Regions from separate parts of the Aureibacillus halotolerans genome, predicted to be linked through region 2. Evidence: predicted binding sites of a transcription regulator. Region 2 holds the regulator's gene; the other holds the start of a gene.

Region 1 (3,423 bases), on a different contig from region 2:
CGCCTTCATAATGAAAAGATATTTCACTTTGTCAACGTGACTATTCAATGCAGTTTCAGCAAGGATTTCCAAGTAATCCTGAAGTGGCTTTTCGCCGTTTTCATCAGACATTATTATGACGTTAGCTGTAGTTATTTCCATTGATCATATCATATATACGCTTAATTGTTAATGGATTATCACACAATTTCGGCTATATATGACCTATCCTCCTTTTCATTAGTGGCTCAACCGGGTCATCGATGGCAAAGAAAACATTGTCGTGAGCGGCATTAGTCGATTCTACGCTTTTACGCAGTGATACCAAGTGTAGAGATCTTGCATATATAACAACAATAAACATTTTGTCTCATTATTCTGACTCCTTATTATATTAGTTCTTTTGACAGAAGAACACAACTCCATATAGCATCCTGTATCAACTTTTTTTCTATTAAGATTTAAAGATCCTATTCATAACTGTTAACACAAAAAAGCACCAACCCCTTGTCGTTCTAGGGTTGGTGCTAATTCTTGACGTCCCAGGAGGACGTAATCCTAGTCCGCTAGAGCCCTGATGTATAAGGGCTTTACGGTCTTCTTGTGTAAAATCTGTGTAAAAAAATTATAGTTCGTGTAAAACATCAACATACTCAGCAAACTCTTCTTCGCTCAAATCGCCATTGAGCTGTATTAAAATATTATGATGAGCAGCTGTCCAATTAAACAGCATCCCCATCGACTCAGCAAGTCCCTCATAATACTCTTTCATTTCGTCAAGATCTTCTTGATCACTGTAGCTAAATATCTGGCCACCTTTGTCCTCGCCTAATGAAGGGATGCTAAACTCCACACTCTTCTCAAACTTGTTAGGTGCTAAGCCTCTGAATTCATTCTTTGGCTGGTCCTTTACGTCCTCTACTTCTAGTCCTGCCTCTTGCCATGCTTTGATGACTACATCAGGCTCAATACTACGACCAGATGCAGTAGAGCTACAGGCGGTGAGCAAAAGCAATAGGCATGCCAGTGTAAGTTTGAGCTTCACTATTTTTGTACCTTAACGTCGTTAAAACGGAAGTCTTCAAAGCCTGGTCTTAGTAGGACGTTCACTTTATCAACCCCAGGAATAGGCTCAAAGAAAATTACACTCTCGGCACTCACGCCTGGTTGAAGAGTTCCTGATGCGTGGGCGACATCGTTTCCATACCAACGATCAAAATTAAAGCTTTGATCAAAGTCATACTGTTTACCGTTAGCGACAATAGTTGCAAGGCTTTCTGCCACTCTCATTTCCTCGCCACTCTCATTATAATACGTCACATACAACCTCAACGAATCCTCATCCTGCACAACCTTATCCAGCTTTACATACTGATTAACATTCGTAGCCTCCCCACCAGATGACGGCAGAGCAGATCCAACACTTGCAATGTTAACGGTCCTACTAGCCTGGTCCCACTTAACATCAGCGCCAAGCATCTCGGATACGGCTCTCAATGGTACGTACGTGGTGTTGTCAATCAACTTTGCATCAACTGGAGCAGTACGGCCGTCCACTTTTACTTTGATAGCACTTGCAGCAAAAGCACCAGCTGAAAAGATCACCAAAGCAGCCACAGTCAACAACACGATATTTCTTAATTTCTTCAATTTAAACCCTCCCTTATGTATTTGTGGCAATTTTACCATATTTACGCATATTACCGCAGGATAGTTTCAAACTTTTGTCAGGTGTGTGATGTACGAAATGGTCACATACGTATGATCAATATCCACGGTCATAAAGGTGTCGCAGATATTTTTCGGTACGCCAGTTACCTCATGATACTGTCCGTCTTCTGCGGTCCAGTGTCTTGCGTGGAGAACGTATTTTTCTTTTGCTGCATGGCGCAGCAGTTCGTAATGCTCCTGTGCAAGTTCATCTACTATGTTAGGGCGTGGTTGTCGTCTTACTTCATTATAGTGTTTGCGTAGATCATTCCTTTGCTCAGGGAGGATAAAATTTTTATCCCAAAGAATGTGCCCGAAATTTGCGTACTCTCTTGGATCTCGTTTTGCCATTTAGCTTGTCTCCTTTTACGAACGTTTGTTCTTAGTATAAAGGAGACTGAAATAATTTACAAATAAATTTGCCAAACCACTTTACACGCGATACCGCGCATGGTATATTATTAACAAGAGGCGCGATAACGCGCATAAGACGAAAAGGAGCTGATCAAATGAATGTCATGAAAAGAGCTTGGGAAATCGCGCGTGAAGGTGTTGTAAGATTCGGTGGCAAGGTTGTTGAGTATTTTGCAGAGGCATTGCGCATGGCATGGGCAGAAGCTAAACGTCCTAAAAAAGCAGAATTTGTTACATCCGCTGGTAGCCGTAAGCACAAGTCATGGGTCGCTAAAATCACAGGCAAACATGCACGTTTTAAATTTGATCGCTCCTTTGTAAAAGAAGTAAAAGAGAGCTGGGTTGAAAAGTTTTTCTTGCTTAGTGGTGGTTTGTACGAGGTCTGTGACGGTGGCGAACGTCGCTTTATCCTAGTCACTGGCGCAACCGTCAAGGACGTGCAAGAGTATGAGGTAATGGAGGCGATCGCTTGAGCCACACCATTGAGATCGCAGAGGGCAGCCGCAAACATAAAACGTGGGTTGCGAAGATCATCGGGCCCAGCAAAGAGTTTAGGTTTGACCGGTGGCTAGTCCCTCAAGACAAAGGCAACACCAGAGCCACAAAAAAATTTACGTTAGCAGACGGCTTTTACGACGTGTGTGACATGGGCGGACGGAGATACATCAAAGTAGTGGATGGTGTTGCAGAGCCAACCACCGCGGCAGAGATCCACAAGGCAATAAAAAACAACCAAATATGAGGAGGAATTACAATGTATAAAGGGATTGAGCAAGCAACTAAGGAGTTTAACACGTGGGAGGGTGCAGCATCCATCTTTATCGACGTTGAGGACCACGATGCATGGTGTGTCGTTAAAGATGAGGCGTCTTACAATAGCGACTCAGTGATCCATCTGATCAGCAAAAACGATGTTGATGATCGTTTTGAGGCATACCCTGCTGAGGTTCTTTCTCAGCTCGCAGAGGCAAAGGAAAAAGCACTTGCAGACGGATACGAAGCTTGGCAGGTCAATCAAATCTATTTATTTGCAGAAATCATTTACTAGGAGGAATTGTCATGACAAGAGACGAAAAGTTTGGACGTGTCTTAGCCATTGCTGATGTGCTAGGAGAGCGCACTTTACCAGCTAACAAAGCGTCAATCAGCAGCCGTTACTCAGGGGATTTTGCGCGTCACCCTGAGAAGGTGCTCAAGTGGATACATGAGGAGCTTATAGCGTACAACCACAATTGGGGCGACAGGGAAATGTTGCTATTTGAGTACCTAGCAGATGAGATTGCAGGGCTTGAGACAGACGAGTTTAACAACACTCCTTTG
Region 2 (3,423 bases):
TTAAAGCAGTTATTTTTGAGAGCTCATTTCCGACTGTCATTTTCCCGACGGCTTGTGGGCCAAAGAGTAGAACAAGCTTCATCATTGCGCCTCCTGATATTTTCGGATTTTTCTAGACAACTGCTATTTCAAAGGATTATTCCACAATCCTTGCTTAAATTCAATAATAATCAATAATGTAGGCGAAGAGGGGTCTACATCACGAATACTTGGCAAAGTCTTTACCCCTTTGGTAAGAAATTCTTTAAGGATCAAAGGGTATATTCCAATCGCTTTAGCCGAACATGCAGGAGCAATGTCGAGAAACCACACCAATACTTGAAATAACTTGAAACCTTTGTCAAAGTAGATTCGTAGACACATGTAGACGACAAGACAATGGAGGCGTTCAAATGAGTTTCTTTAAAAAATCGCTAGAAAGAGTCGGCATCGGTGGTGTGAAAATTGATGCGCAACTACAGAACAATCAGTACACAAAAGGGGATACTGTCCATGGCGAGTTCCATATAAAAGGGGCAGGCACGGACACAGACATTAACCAGCTTGTGATTGATTTATGTACAGTGGCTTGGTACGAGCATGAGGACAAAATGCATCAGAAGAAAGTGGTTGTTGACTCCTATTCATTTGAGGGCAGCCATGTAAAAAGTGGAGAGCGCTTAACGATCCCCTTTGCATTCGAGCTCCCTTATACCGTCCCACATTCCACGTCAAGAAGTCCTGTTTGGATTACGACTAGAGCGGACATTGAGCTCGCCATTGATCCAAGAGATGAAGATTATCTTGTGATTAAGGAGCCGGAAACATCTCGTCTTTTCCTCAATGCTGTCAGAAACCTTGGATTCCGTCTACGAGAAGTGGAGGTTGAAGCAGGCAACTATTTGACAGAGCGCTTTTATCAGAAAGTCTTGCCGATGGATCAAATTCCAAAGTATGTCCAAGAATTTGAATGGGCGGTCCCATCAGAATTTAGAGGTCATATTGATGAGATTGAAGCAGTCCTATATGCAACTGAATATTCCTTGCATGTACTGCTTACAAAGGACCAAAGATTAAGAGGGTTGGATAAGTTCTTTAAGTCCGAGGATGCGTATTATGAATTGGAATTTACGTTGGATGAGTTGAATCAACCTGATGTCGTTGAACGTGAGTTATGGTCCATCCTTCAAAAATAAACTTCAGGCTGATGAGAAACGCTCGCTTTCGTCGTTGCTTTGCCTTGTCCGGTGCTCATTGCCCTTTTGGCAACTCCGCACCAGTCGAGGTTTTACGTTACATAGAGCAAGCACGTCCGATGGCCTAAAGAAGCATGTAGTGAATGCAATTCTATAACAAAGAGCCTCTCCAATTTGGAGAAGGCTCTTTGTTTATCTATATCCAATGCGAAAGACAACCTCTTAATGAATCGCTCTGTAAAGCCCTACGACTTTACCGAGAATGGTGACATCATGAAGAATAATTGGCTCCATCGCTGCGTTTTCAGGCTGAAGACGGATAAAGTCTTTTTCCTTGTAGAAGCGCTTGACCGTTGCTTCATGGTCTTCTGTCATTGCCACAACGATATCCCCGTTATTGGCTGTTTGCTGTTGTTTAACGACAACAAAATCCCCGTCATAAATGCCAGCTTCAATCATACTTTCACCTTCGATGACGAGCACAAACACTTGCTCATCTGCTGGAAGTAGACTTTCAGGCAGGGCCATGTAATCTTCGATATTTTCAATGGCTGTAATCGGTTGTCCAGCTGTAACCTTCCCGATGACAGGAACATTCAATACTTTTGCAATAGGAGATGCATGTTCATCACTGTACAAGACTTCGATGGCTCTTGGTTTTGTTGGATCACGGCGGATTAATCCCTTGTCCTCTAGTCGTGCTAGATGACCATGAACGGTTGAACTAGAGGCAAGTCCAACAGCTTCCCCAATCTCTCTTACAGAGGGTGGATATCCTTTGCTTTGTACATTGTCCTTAATAAAATCTAAAATATCTTGTTGTCTTTTTGATAGTTTTTTCATAGTTATCCTCGCTTTCTATTACGCGTAGTGGATCCATACTTACAAAGTAAATGTAGGCATACAATTTCAAAAGGTTCATAGACTGGAAGTAATTTATATAAATTATAACAAACAGTCCTTTGGAATACAAACATAAGTTCGAATTTTATAGTTGACAAAACAAACGTTCGCATGTAATCTAAAGGCGAACGAACATTCGTATCAGGGAGGAATGAAGATGGTGGTTTCTGGGCGTTCTTATTATATTTGTCTTGCATTTGTTATTGTTGGCTTGATTCTCTTTCATGGTGTAAGTGATGAGGAGTATGCAACTGTTCATATAGAGAAGGGAGATAGCATTTGGGCACTTGCTGAAGAATACACGGCGCTGCATACAATGTCAAAACCGGATTTCATTCAATGGGTGAAAGAGAACAACCAGCTTCCTACAAGCACGCTTGAGCCAGGACAGCAGCTCATCATTCCAGTAACGATGAAGCAGCTAAGCACTGAGAGATCCTCACAATTTGCATACACGGGTGCGGAGTAATGAATGTGATTGGGTATTGTCGAGTAAGCACGGACAAGCAGTCGCAGGAGACGTCGTTAGGACGACAAGAAAAAGAGCTTACACAAGCCTGCCACACGGAAGGCTGGACATTAAAAGGCATCATTTCAGAAAAAGCCAGTGGCTATGACATTGATCGCGAGGGCATGCTTGAATTGATGGAAAGAGCGGTGTCCGAACAGATAGATGCCATCATTGTAAGTGATGCGACAAGAATCGGTCGTGGCAATGCAAAAATGGCGATTGTCCATTATTTTCGTAAGCATGGTCTGTCCTTGTACTGTGTCGAAGAAAATGGAGAGTTGACTCTGTCAGATGCTGATCACCTCGTGCTTGACATCGTTTCCATTGTCGAAGAATATCAACGCAAGGTACATAATGCTAAAATTTCTCGTGGGATGAGACTTGCAGTGAAGGATGGCTACAAGCCGTTTCGCAATTTAAGCAATCATACGTCAAGTTCGCCTGGTCGGAAAAGAAAAGAAATCCCTATATCCGAGATTGTAAGGCTCAAGAAGAACGGCCTGACGTATAGAGATATTGCGGCAACCTTAAGAGGTCTTGGGTACGACGTTTCTAAAGCGACTGTGAATCGACGTTTTAAACAATACGAAAATGAGCAAGTACAAAAAGAAGCGGTTCATTTGCATCCTTAATCCGTATTTTGTATGATGGGTGGCAAGAGGTGATAACGTTGCTATCCAAAGAGAAAATTAATCGCATTAACGAGCTTTCTAATAAAGCGAAACAGAGCACACTGACCAATGAAGAAAAGGAAGAACAACAACAGCTACGTAAAGAATACTTGGCCACTTTCCGATCGTCTATGCGTGACCACTTACACAATGTGAAAGTCGT

Evidence for each region. The regulator LexA, encoded in region 2, represses DNA repair genes until DNA is damaged. The targets are predictions, from matches to a motif close to CGAACATATGTTCG.
Region 1: EV213_RS11500 (YolD-like family protein) is a predicted target of LexA. The motif match lies at 2,059-2,072, and genes of this name have one in related genera.

The regions. Positions count from the first base shown of each region.
Region 1 covers NZ_SNYJ01000008.1:187,870-191,292, reverse strand. The annotation lists gene EV213_RS20760 (hypothetical protein) at 1-141, opposite strand, end outside; gene EV213_RS11510 (stress protein) at 605-1,024, opposite strand; gene EV213_RS11505 (copper amine oxidase N-terminal domain-containing protein) at 1,024-1,629, opposite strand; gene EV213_RS11500 (YolD-like family protein) at 1,696-2,040, opposite strand; gene EV213_RS11495 (hypothetical protein) at 2,199-2,576, shown strand; gene EV213_RS11490 (hypothetical protein) at 2,573-2,845, shown strand; gene EV213_RS11485 (hypothetical protein) at 2,858-3,151, shown strand; gene EV213_RS11480 (helix-turn-helix domain-containing protein) at 3,163-3,423, shown strand, end outside.
Region 2 covers NZ_SNYJ01000007.1:110,163-113,585, forward strand. The annotation lists gene EV213_RS10095 (DEAD/DEAH box helicase family protein) at 1-82, opposite strand, end outside; gene EV213_RS10100 (sporulation protein) at 393-1,175, shown strand; gene lexA (transcriptional repressor LexA) at 1,398-2,018, opposite strand; gene yneA (cell division suppressor protein YneA) at 2,236-2,547, shown strand; gene EV213_RS10115 (YneB family resolvase-like protein) at 2,547-3,221, shown strand; gene EV213_RS10120 (DUF896 domain-containing protein) at 3,260-3,423, shown strand, end outside.